4 regions of the Alteromonas sp. ABH4_456 genome follow, and region 3 is predicted to be linked to each of the others. Evidence: predicted binding sites of a transcription regulator. Region 3 holds the regulator's gene; each other region holds the start of a gene.

Region 1 (3,181 bases), on a different contig from region 3:
ATGATAAAGATCGGCCCGGAAGCGTTTATTTTGAACTTCATGCCCTAACTCTCTATTCGTAGCAGCAATAATTCTAACGTCCACTTTTCGGCTCTTATCCTGACCGACCACCTGGATTTCCTGATTCTGTATTACTCTCAACAATGTACCCTGAATTTCAAGCGGAAGCTCTCCAATTTCGTCCAGAAATAATGTTCCGCCATCAGCAAGTAAGAACTTACCATCGCGGTCGTTTGCGGCACTGGTAAACGCACCTTTCACGTGGCCGAAGAGTTCACTTTCTATCAGATGAACAGGAATAGCAGCGCAATTTACATATACGAGCGGTTTATTCCGCCGGTTTGATTGATAATGTAGCTCACGGGCAACAAGTTCTTTGCCCACACCAGTTTCACCTTGCACTAAAATTGTGAGGTCGGACGAAGCTGCCAGTCGAATGGTCTGCTTTAATTTTTTTGTCGTAACACTATTTCCTATTATTTCTTCACCCTGATGATGCTCAGAGCTATTCTCATTCATTGCCCGTAATACATGCTGAGTATGAGTCTTCTGTTTATTTAACTCTCTGATATATAACGCAGCATATAAAAGCCGGGCTGCCAGCCTGGACAGTGTGTCAACTGAAGCGGCATCAAGCGCATCAAACTCATTAGGCTCCATGCTATCGAGAGTAATTACACCTAGCAACGTTTCATCTTTATATAAAGGAATTCCCATACAGGAATGTACGTTCATATTATGGTTATGACTTGCAATCATTCCATCATAGGGGTCTGGTAACGGCGAATCAGCTGAAAAGCGAGTGACCGCTCTCGTGCTACAGATTGCTTTTAAACGTGGATGTTGCTCTGGAATAAACCGTCGCCCCATGACGTCATCGGACAACCCTCTCTGCGCAACGGGAACAAGTGTCTCTTGTCGAAAAATCAATAGTGCTACAGCATCTGCTTTAATAGTTGCACAAACGGCAGAAATCAAACTTTCATAAAAACAATTCATCGAAACTGCGGCGGACAGATCAAGGGCAAAGTTAACCAAACTAAATTGAGATATTTTACTCATGAGACCATTTTGTATTAACACGAAGTATAGGTCATTATGACACAAACGATCCTAATTAGCCGATTAAGTGATGAGTCATTTTGACACATATCTTAAAGAGTTATTCGTAACACATTGATACTAAGTGAAATAAAATTTGGCACACGAGTCGCATTACTCATAGCTACCAAATACTTAACGTCATTAAAGGTATGTTAATGCTTACTCAAACTCATATAGATACTGTCAAAGCGACCATTCCACTACTTGCTTCGGGAGGAACCGCAATTACCGAACATTTTTACGCCCGAATGTTCTTACATAATCCTGAGCTTAAAAATATATTTAACATGACGCATCAGAAAACAGGTCGTCAGCCAGCGGCTCTATTTAATGCGATAGCTGCATACGCTGCCAACATAGATCAGTTAGAGCTACTGACAGATGCCGTTATGCGTATTGCACACAAGCATACCAGTTTTAATATCCAGCCTGAACAGTACGCAATAGTGGGACATCATCTGATTGAGACATTGAGAGAATTGGCTCCGGACGCGTTTACTCCTGATGTTGAAGATGCATGGACAGCTGCATATGGTCAATTAGCAGACATTTTCATTAAAGTTGAAAGTGAATTGTATCAACAAAGGGCTGCTGTAAAAGGAGGCTGGTCTGGCTTCAGAGCCTTTTCTGTCGTCTCAAAAGAGACCGAATCCGAACTCGTAACCAGTTTTACCTTAATGCCCGTCGATGGCGGTAGTGTTATCGATTATAAACCGGGCCAGTATTTAGGAATAAAGGTGCATCCTCATGGTAGTGAGCATGATGAAATAAGGCAGTATTCACTATCAACTGCCGCGAATGGAAAATCCTATCGCATTAGTGTTAAACGGGAAGGCCTGGGTGAAATGTGTGGTGTAATGTCTAATTATCTTCATTTAAAAATAAATGTTGGCGATGAAGTCCTGGTCATGCCCCCTGCCGGGGACTTTTATCTAAAACAACTTGATACTCCGGTTATATTGATTTCTGCAGGTGTGGGTCTGACGCCTATGCAAGCGATGTTAGATTCTTTAGTAAAAGAGAACTTCGCACATCCGGTGACCTATCTTCACGCATGTAAAAATCGAAATCAGCATTCTTTCAAAGGACATGTTGAGAGTGTTAAGAATACTCTGAACCTGCAGTCGCACACGTGGTATGAAAATGACGTTAGCAGTAGTCAAAATGAAACTACCGGAAGAATGAAAATAGAAGATGTTAAAGGTTCTTTACCACTGAAAGAGGGCGAGTTTTATCTCTGTGGACCTTTGCAATTTATGCTTGCTATCAAGCATGAATTATTAGCCTTGGGCGTCAGTCAATCGCGAATCAATTATGAATTATTCGGACCGCATCAAGAAGTTTAATCAAGTTTCAACGATAATTGACGCCAATAAACTCTTTGATAAATCAGCCAAAAAAATACCTTAAAGAATAAAATATTGCTCATGGTGAAAAACTCAGAACTTTTCACTGCTAATTCCATATATACGGAGCGATATAATCTTAAAAGTTCTTGTTATTTTTTTATTAAGTATTAATATCAGTGACAGCAATGAGGAAATCATGACTAAGCACTGTAATCTCAACAAGAGCATTTTACTCACCTTACCCAATTAAGCCGGATGCAGTTCTGCATTCGGCCGCCTCTTATTTATCTAAAACCAGAAATTCCGTACCGGAATAAATTAAAGCTATAGACTAAATTTCTATTTCCTCACAGGGAAGGCTCTCCTGCGAGTGATTTTTAATTCAAAGAGGAAGGATTATCATGTCAAGAAAACCTAACATCACAATTTCATATGAAGACTTGAGTGATATTGAAGAACAGCTAAGAAAAATTAAATTACCGGCTGAAAAGTTTGACGAATTAGAAAAAGAATTAGTTCGCGCCAAAGTCGTTAACATTAAAGAACTTGCTCCAGACGTGGTGGCAATAGGTTCTCAGGTTACATTTAAAATAAGTAAGTTTGATAAATACTTGACTAAAACACTCTGCCTTCCATTGGATATGCATAAATACGAAGACGGCATTTCAATTTTCGCACCAATTGGCTCGGCATTACTAGGTTTAAGAGCTGGTCAAAAAATTAGCTGG
Region 2 (3,181 bases), on a different contig from region 3:
ACCTGAGCGGCCTCTGAAGGCCGCTCAGGAGGGACTTATGCTTTAGCTGCGCTTTGGAATTTCGCAGTCATTTCGTCGCTTAAACCTTTGAACATCTCGCCAGCTTTCTGCTGTGCATCAGAAATTACTGCATATGAGCTTTTCGCTGCATCAGTAACAGTTTCCTGAATAGTTTCAACATATGCCTTGTTCATCTCAGCCAGACCAGACAGATCTTTCTGCTGAGAAGCTTTTTCAAAATAAGACATATTTTCAGATAACAGAGATGAATACAGGGCGTTCTGTTTTTCTGCCAGATCCTGCATTGTACTCATGTTCAATGTCGCAAGGTCAGTCATCGGCTTCATTGCGCTTTTCATTTGCTCGTTCATTTGCTCAAACATTACTAGTCTCCAGTTTCCGGGGTAAGTTAGCTAGTTGATTTAGTCGTTGTCGCAGTCTTCTTAGCAGTCGTGCGACGGGTACGTGTTGCTGGTTTCTTTGCTGCTGCGGCAGGTTTTGCCTCAGCAGTCGCTTCCTTTGCTTCTTCAGCAACGGCTTTTGTCTCTTCAGCGGCCTTCTCAACAGTTTCCTTTGTTGCTTCAGCCACTTTTTCTGCTGCCTCTACCGGCGCTTTCGCGGCTTCAGGCGCAGCTTTTTTCGGTGCGGCAGCTTTTGTGGTTTTCTTCACGGCTGCTGTCGCTTTTTCAACTGTTTCTTTGGTTTCTTCAGTAGCGGTGGCCAAACTGGCCGCCATCACTTCGGTCATTTCTTCACGCATAGCGTTAAGGGTGGAGTAGGTGTCTTTTGACGCGCTGGTCATGCGTTCACGCACTGACTCAGCCAGTTCAGAATTCGCTGTCATTACACCTTTAAACTCTGTTTGTTTCGTTACCGCTTCAATGTAACGAACACTGTCGCTCAACAAACCCGTGAATAACGTGGTTTGGTGTTGAGACAGACTTTCCAGCGTTTTTGTATTCACAGCAAACAGCGTATGTACCGGTTTAGTGGTACTTTTCAGCTGTTCTGAAAACTTGCCAAACATACTCTTCTCCCGACCAGTTGATAAAGTCCTTCTGCTGCGTTGCAGCAAGATTTGATTAGATATTAACCAGGGTATTTGCAGAGATCAACAAAAATGTTGCGGTGCAGCAAGAATGTTTAGACGAATATTTAATAAGCAAATAGCTTTTTATGCTGCTCTGCAGCATTGAAGAGGAAATGTGGCAGGTCTGTCCGTTCCGGGGCAGGAGAATTGCTCCCCTGCCAGTATGTGATACTTACTTCTGGTTCTTCTTCCAGGCATCCATATTTTGTTCGATGATTTTGTTAAACATACCGAAGGGCGTGTTATCCATCATATTTTTCATCATACCCTGCACCTGATCCTGTTGCTCTATAAAGGTAACAAGAGATTGTTCAAGGTACTGTCGCAGAAAGTCCTGCATGTCAGTGTCGTAATAACGGATTAGTTGTTTGAGTAACGAATTTGTCAACAGTGACTGATTTTCGTTGGCTTCGGATTCACTGATAATTTGCAGCAATAATGACTTGGTAATGTCATCTTCACTTTTGGAATCAATCACCTTAAATTCCTGACGTTCATTGATTAACGCCTTTATATAATCGAGGTTAACGTACTGACTCTGAGATGTGTCGTACAATCTGCGATTAGGATATTTTTTAATGATGATCATAATGTTACCTCCGGCGATGCTGAAATGAGAGTAACGCACAAAATGCCGCTGCGGCAACCTAAAAGGTGTGAAAATAAGCGACACTCTGACTACCTTTTTCACTGATAAGAAAATCTGATTTTTGTTAACTTTCTGAAATTATTGATTAAATCGTGATTGGCATAGTTATCGCTGTATCACTGTTGAGAGCCTGAATAGCCGGATTATCTTTCTTTTAATCACATTCATTTGAAGATAACGCATTTCAGGCAATTCAAATGAAACCGGAGATTATTATGACTAAACTTGTCAAATCACTTGTGATGAGCCTCGCTGTTGCTTGCACGTTAAATTTCGCTGCACAGGCAGCTCAGGAAACCAGAGAGGCTGCCCCGTCAAGTGCGCCGATGACACAGTCGAAGGATTTCGATGATGCAACTCTTGAGAAATTTACAGTCGCGATGAATGCGGTCAGTGATGTTGCAGATAAATATCAGTCTGAACTGAAAGGTGACGAAACACCTGAGAAGATGCAGCAAATTCAGCAGGCTGCACAAACTGAAATGGTAACAGAAATTGAAAAAACAGGTCTTGAGGTGCAAACCTACACGACCATTGCACAACTGGTACAAACGGATGAAAAACTAAGATCCCGCGTACTGGACATCGCTAAAACACAGAACAGCGAATCGTAATACTGAATCCTCATGTAGACAGAAGTAAAGCGGGGCGTTGAACGCCCCCTTTTTTTTGTCTGCCGGTTTATCCCAGCTGTTTTTTCACGTAACTGCCCGGGGCTGCTTCGATGGCCTGATATTTTTCACTTTCACCGGGCTGCGGGGCATTCACTTTTGTTTTCCGGTGACCCTGCAACCATGCATGCCAGTCTGGCCACCATGAGCCTTCCTGCTTCACAGCACCATCAAACCATTCGCTGGCACTTGCCGGTAAATTGTCGTTAATCCAGTGCGGATATTTCCCGGGATCTGGCGGGTTAATTACCCCTGCAAGGTGTCCCGACCCGGCGAGTACAAAGCGTGTATCGCCTGATACCAGCTGTGTACCTTTGTACGCGCCCTGCCACAGCACAATGTGGTCTGCCAGAGTAGTCAGGAAATACACCGGCACATCGATATTTCCAAGGTCGATGGGAATGCCGTCAATTTCTACTGCCCCCGGCACTTTCAGTTTATCTTCCCAGTACATGGTGCGGATATATTGCTTAAAGCAGGCCGCGGTGATGTTGGTGGCGTCGCTGTTCCAGAATAAAATATCAAACGCAGCAGGGTCTTTGCCCTTAAGGTAGTTATTAATAAAATACGACCAGAAAAGGTTATTTTCCCGCAGCAAACTAAAGCTCAGGCCCAGTATGCGGCCGTCGTAAATACCCTTAATATCTGCGTTCTGCTCCATCACAGGTAATGCATCTTCGGTAAGGTAATTACCAATTTCGCCGGGTTCACTGAAGTCCAGCAAGGTGGTCAGTAAAGTGAGTGACTCAATGCGGGTGTCTTTTTTCGCAC
Region 3 (3,181 bases):
AATATCCACAGGTTTGTTGTCGATAGCATCAAAATCGATGGCGGGTGTGCTGGTAACCACAATGGCGATAACTTTTTCCAGTCCGGCCAGGCGACCGTGGGGGAGGGCAATGCCGTTACCTATACCCGTGCTGCCCATTCGCTCACGGGCCAGCAGGCTACTTAATACGGTGGCTTCATCAACATCGGGGTTATTTTTAGCTGCAATCCCGCTGATGATTTCGAGAATGCGTTTTTTGCTATTGCACTGGACCGCACACTCGGTGCGGTCCAGGCTGACTATGGCTTGTATATCCATGAATTCAATTAGTGCTTTTTAAGCTTTTCCTTGTGTTTCAGGACCTGCCTGTCGAGTTTATCGACCATGCTGTCAATGGCAGCATACATGTCCTGATTTTCGGAAGAGGCGAAGACTTCCGCGCCGCTAAGATGAACCGTTGCTTCTGCTTTTTGGCTAAGCTTTTCAACATTTAAAATAACGTGCACATTTGATATGTGGTCAAAATGACGTTCCAGTTTGCTGAACTTAGTATCGACATAATTACGCAAAGAATCAGTGATCTCAATGTGATGACCAGAAAGGTTGATTTGCATATTTCGTCTTCCTTATTTTGAGCAGCCTTAAGTTAGATAAGGCTTTTGCGTTGGTTAGACGGCGGGATCGACAAGGATTCCCGGTACTTTGCTATTGTTCGCCGGGCAACCATAATGCCTTGATCGGCCAACAACGAAGCAATCTTGCTGTCACTCAGTGGCTTGCTTGGCTTTTCAGCGGCAACCAGCTTCTTAATCAGGGCGCGAATCGCTGTAGATGAACACTCACCACCTGATTCAGTGGCAACGTGGCTGGAGAAGAAATACTTCAACTCGAAAATACCACGGGGCGTGTGCATGTACTTCTGCGTTGTTACCCTGGAAATAGTAGATTCGTGCATATCTACCATTTCTGCGACATCATTCAGCACCATTGGTTTCATCATTTCAGGGCCATGCTCAAAAAAGCCCATCTGTTGCTGAACAATACAATTTGCTACTTTCAGCAGCGTATCGTTCCGGCTCTCAAGGCTCTTAATAAACCATTTTGCTTCCTGCATGTGAGAGCGGATAAATTGTGAATCACTGCTGTTTCTTGCTTTACGGCTCATTGCAGCATACTGCTGATTAACACTGAGCTTAGGCAGGCTGTCGGGGTTTAATTCTACAACCCAACGGCCATTTTTCTTAGCAACCGATACATCCGGAATGACATATTCGGGTTCTTTCGTAATTAATGCACTGCCCGGACGGGGATTAAGCGTTTGCAGCAAACGCATCGCTTCCCGTAACTGATCTTCTTTCAGGCGGGTTTTACGCATTAACGTACGGTAATCTTTACTGCCTAACAGATCGGAATGCTCTCTGAGCAGTAGTTTGGCTTCTTCCAGCCACGGTGTTTCCGGTGCAAATTGCGCCAGCTGAACTAACAAGCACTCCTGCGGTGTGCGGGAGCCGGAACCGAGAGGATCAAAAAGCTGAATACGTTTAAGTACGCACTCAACCTCATCTTCTTCTACGGGCTCTTCCATATCTTCACTGTTTACGCTTTGCAGAATGTCGTCAACTGTAACCGTTAGATAGCCGGACTCATCAATGGAATCGATGATCGCCAGCGCGATGGCGCGGTCTGTGTCAGAAAAAGGTGTCAGACGCATTTGCCACAGCAGATGGTCCTGAATATTTTCGGTGGTTTCACCCTGAAAGATTTGTTCATCATCACCACCGGAAGGGCCGGGCGCGGGGGCAGAAGACGCAGAAATGTACTCATCCCAGGTACTGTCGATGGGCAGCTCATCCGGTAAATCATTCTTTTCCAGTGCTTCACCGGTATCCATGCTGTCAGAAGACGAGGCTGATGCAGACTCTTGCATGCTGTCATCATTGTCGATGTTATTTTTCTCAATTACATCGTTGTCGGAGCTGTCGTCGACTTCCAGCAAAGGATTAGAATCGAGAGCTTCCTGAATTTCTTGTTGTAAGTCCAGCGTAGACAACTGCAATAGCTTGATCGCCTGCTGAAGCTGAGGCGTCATTGTTAGTTGTTGGCTAAATTTTAACTGTAAAGATGGTTTCATCTACGTCTTATATAAACTCTAAAAAGGACATCCGGTTGTAGCGGTGTGAGTGCCGGTGGCGAAATCTCCGCTAAATGCTCATCCCGATATCTTAACTATAGCCTGAATTGCTCACCAAGGTATACATCACGAACTTTTTGATTACTTAATACCTGTTCTGCGGTGCCCTGAGCAATCAGTTCTCCATGACTGACGATATAGGCCTCTTCACACACATCAAGGGTTTCCCTGACATTGTGGTCGGTGATGAGGATACCGATACCTCTGTCCCGTAAGTGCTGAATGATCTTCTTTATATCATTAACCGAAATCGGGTCAACTCCGGCGAAGGGTTCATCGAGCAAAATAAATTGCGGATTGGCTGCCAGTGCGCGGGCAATTTCAACCCGGCGGCGTTCGCCACCCGACAAACTCATACCTGTACTATTACGTATATGGTTAATATTAAATTCATCAAGTAGTGCATCCGCTTCCTGTTCACGTTGATGACTTTTTAAGTCTTTACGCGTCTGTAATATCGCCATGATGTTTTCATGTACGGTCAGCTTGCGGAAAATGGATGCCTCCTGGGGTAAATAGCCAATTCCCCGGCGGGCACGTTCGTGCATTGGCTGGTGCGTCAGCTCCTGCTCATCAATGAGGATTTTGCCTTTATCCAGCGGCACAAGACCCACAATCATGTAAAACGTTGTGGTTTTACCTGCACCGTTAGGACCCAGCAGACCTACTATCTGTCCGGTAGAAACCGATAAACTAACGTCACGGACGACCTGGCGTGATTTATACGACTTTGCCAGGTGAGTCGCACTCAGGGTTGCCATGTAACTCAGTTACCCTCGTTTTCGTTACTGTCTGAAGTCTTGTTCTCTTCCTTCAGCTCTTTAACTGTGTCAGGACGGAAAACCGTGGTTACCCGGCCGTTGCTGTTACTTTCACCGCCGGTTGCCAGAAGTTGCTCTTTTGACATGTCATAGGTGATGTTATCTCCCTGGACCATGCTGGTATCTTGCTGGATTTTCGCATCACCTTGCAAGGAAATAAGTTGTTTGGCTACTTCGTAGCGAATTTCAT
Region 4 (3,181 bases), on a different contig from region 3:
GTAACCGGTGCTATGACTTATGCTCTGGTTCATCATTATCAACAGTTTTTTCATCTGCCTTATCATCATCAACAGAAAAATCGGCGTCCTTCTCTTCATGATCCCCCACTACATCCTGAAGCGTTACCTTATCAACCGTACGGAATGTATTAATGGGTCCGGCAAGTGCATAAAGGGCAAAGACAAGGAAAAGCACTAATGCAGGCTCTGTCGCCACAATTACAAATATAAGCATAATAATAAGAAGCGCAACAAAAGGAACTTTGCCGTTCCAGTTTACTTCTTTAAAAGAGTTATACTTAAAGTTACTTACCATAAGTAAGCCGGCCGCACCGGTTATCAGTGCTACAACAAAACCGTAATCGTTGCCATTCACATCATATTCAACGCCTACCCAGACCAACCCGGATACAACGGCTGCAGCAGCCGGGCTTGCCAACCCCTGAAAGAATCGTTTGTCAGCAATACCCACCTGCGTATTGAACCGCGCCAGACGTAACGCTGCACCAGCTACATATATAAAGGCGGCGAGCCATCCCAGCTTACCTAATTCACTTAAACCCCAGTTGTAAGCAACAAGCGCCGGAGCAACCCCAAAGGACACCATGTCGGCCATAGAGTCGTATTCAGCACCAAACGCACTTTGGGTGTTGGTGATCCTGGCAGCCCTTCCATCGAGTCCATCAAATATCATTGCAACGAAAACGGCAACCGCAGCAGCTTCGAAACTGCCGTTCATAGACGCGACTACGGCATAGAAACCCGAGAACAACCCTGCGGTGGTAAGTAAATTAGGCAACAGGTAGATGCCTTTCCTTTTTGTGTCCGTCATAAAACCTCAAGTTAATTAATACTGACCAATCCATTATTTCATACATACCCGCACTACGCACGGTTCAAATATATCGGAGAATGATTATTACTTAGTATGAGCTGACATACCTCAATTTAATTTGCAAGATCTTCCAGTAAAACATTGAATTATAACAAATAAAATTAATTTAACTACTTTTGTATCATGTCAGTATTTTTTACGTAGGAATTTTCAAACTTAGATCCAGCCCCAACTTTTTATTTAAAAACAATAACATGAACAATGGCACAGTAAGTGCTTAAATCGGATTGAGGTATGAAATCGAGGTATAAAAGGGGTTTTTAATATGAAGATAAGTAAGATCGCGTCAGTGACGACACTCGTCCTTGCAAGTGCTATTACTGCACCGGCTATGGCAACTGGCTACAAAGGCAATTGGCATAACGGCTGTGGTAATGGTGGCAACACAGGTGATAGCTGTAATGCAGCTGACTATTTCGCAGATGACTTAATGTACAGTCTGGCCAGTGATGGTATCAGCAATGCAGTAGTTGATGGTGTAACCATCAATGCTTCTGCTTACTCTGATACAGCAGCTTCAACTAAATATACTTCTGGTAACTATGTTTACAAAGACGAAAATGTTGAAGCAGCCACACTTCAAAACTATGGTGATGGCTATGGTGTAATCAATGCAGACGAAGGAACATCATCTCCGGCTCACTCTGCTGATAACCAGGAAATCATTAACTCTTCATGGTGGAGCAGTAAGAAATATGTGGAAACAGATTTTGACTACGTACTGATCTCCTTCGACGAAGAAGTAAATGTTACCGGTGCAACTTTTAGTTGGCTGTGGAAGGAAACGGATACACAGGTTTCTGTTGCAGCACTAAGTGATACATCTATGCTTACTTCAGGCGTGAATACATGGGGCGACATAGCAGGTGATGCGCTGGCAGTCGGTTCATTTGATGTTCTGAACTGTGACGATACTGATTTAGCAGAAATCAGCGGTCTGGATAATGTTTATTCTCAATACTGGATTATCGGAGCGTATAACACAGTCTTCGGCGACATCGGTTACGATATGTTCGATGACGGTTTCAAGTTAGCCAGCGTAGGCTTTAACAAAAAGCCAGGTGAAGAGCCACCAACAACGCAGGTAACTGAACCAGGTACATTCGCAATGTTGTTCATGGGCGGCGCCCTGGCAATGTGGCGCAGAAGACGTAGTGCTTAATCGTAATGATTAAGCCTTAACAGGCATTACCCGTAAAAAGGTGGCTTAATGCCACCTTTTTTGTTCGGCAAATTCAGGTGAATTATGAAAAATCAACGGATGTTAGCTTCACGCGTGCGCTGCGCGCTCTTCGGTCTGGCCGGACTGAGCCTTATTGGATCAGCCCATGCTACAACCTTTGAAGATTATGAACAGGCACTGGAAGCCTACAATGCAAAACGATATGAAGAATCGTTTGTTCACCTGAAAAATAGTCTGCAAAAAGATCCTGATAACCTGACTTCCAAGATATTAATGGGTCGCCTGCTTCTGCAAAACGGTTATGTGCGTGCTGCTGAACTGGAGTTTCAGGAAGCCATCGACATGGGCGCTGACCTGAATCTGGTTGCAGAACCGCTGGGAACAGCCTGGTTGTTTATGAACCGCTTCCGCGACATTCTTGATTTTCAGGAGTACAAGCGTCTGGGCTCTAAACAAAAATCAAGCTGGCTACAGATCCGGGCAACAGCCTGTACCAAACTTGACGATGACGTCTGTGCCGAACAAGCTTATCAGGACATGCTTGCCATGCCCTATAATAAGGACAATGCGCTGAACGGACTTGCTGCAATTGCAATGCGGGCCGGTGATACAGATACCGCTGAAGACTTTCTCGCACAATCCCGCGAAATTGATGATAACAGTGCCATTCTGTGGCGCCTGACAGGTCAGCTCAGCTACCGTCAGGGCGACGTTGATACCGCTATCAAAGACTTTAAACGTGCACTTGAAATAAATTCAGACGATCCTATTGCTCTGCGTAATCTGGTTAATATCTACATTGCCAGAGATGACTTTGAAAGTGCCCGTGCCTATGTGGATGAAATAATGTCCCGTACTCCGGACGATCCACTGGCTATTCTGCTTAACAACTGGTTGATGACACAGGAACAGACGGTCACATCAAACAGTACTGAAATTCAGAAACTGAGTAATACACTCTCCGAGTTGTCGCCGGACGTAGTTGAATCCCAACCGCTACTTATTTATATCAGCGGCCTTACTGCCTATTTTAATGGCAACATCGAAAAAGCGGTTGGCGATTTCGAACGTTACCTGGGTAAGGTGCCTGATGACTTGCAGGC

The links. Region 3 encodes sigma-54, which starts transcription at its own class of promoters, with help from an activator protein. Its sites were predicted from a motif close to GTTGGCACGNNNNTNGNNT; they were not measured.
Region 1: the regulator sigma-54 is predicted to act here: its motif matches at 1,198-1,216, upstream of hmpA (NO-inducible flavohemoprotein).
Region 2: the regulator sigma-54 is predicted to act here: its motif matches at 1,835-1,853, upstream of ACXAG2_RS14300 (DUF4168 domain-containing protein).
Region 4: the regulator sigma-54 is predicted to act here: its motif matches at 1,096-1,114, upstream of xdp1 (exosortase-dependent surface protein XDP1).

What each region holds. Positions count from the first base shown of each region.
Region 1 is NZ_JBSWXO010000014.1:113,953-117,133, forward strand. Features, by position in the region: gene norR (nitric oxide reductase transcriptional regulator NorR) at 1-1,062, opposite strand, end outside; gene hmpA (NO-inducible flavohemoprotein) at 1,260-2,450, shown strand; gene ACXAG2_RS18460 (GreA/GreB family elongation factor) at 2,855-3,181, shown strand, end outside.
Region 2 is NZ_JBSWXO010000009.1:61,149-64,329, forward strand. Features, by position in the region: gene ACXAG2_RS14285 (phasin family protein) at 36-383, opposite strand; gene ACXAG2_RS14290 (phasin family protein) at 410-1,027, opposite strand; gene phaR (polyhydroxyalkanoate synthesis repressor PhaR) at 1,263-1,679, opposite strand; gene ACXAG2_RS14300 (DUF4168 domain-containing protein) at 1,955-2,353, shown strand; gene ACXAG2_RS14305 (PHA/PHB synthase family protein) at 2,421-3,181, opposite strand, start outside.
Region 3 is NZ_JBSWXO010000003.1:363,678-366,858, forward strand. Features, by position in the region: gene ptsN (PTS IIA-like nitrogen regulatory protein PtsN) at 1-297, opposite strand, end outside; gene hpf (ribosome hibernation promoting factor) at 306-593, opposite strand; gene ACXAG2_RS06940 (RNA polymerase factor sigma-54) at 626-2,110, opposite strand; gene lptB (LPS export ABC transporter ATP-binding protein) at 2,206-2,931, opposite strand; gene lptA (lipopolysaccharide transport periplasmic protein LptA) at 2,937-3,181, opposite strand, start outside.
Region 4 is NZ_JBSWXO010000019.1:396-3,576, forward strand. Features, by position in the region: gene pssA (CDP-diacylglycerol--serine O-phosphatidyltransferase) at 11-832, opposite strand; gene xdp1 (exosortase-dependent surface protein XDP1) at 1,161-2,057, shown strand; gene ACXAG2_RS19795 (tetratricopeptide repeat protein) at 2,142-3,181, shown strand, end outside.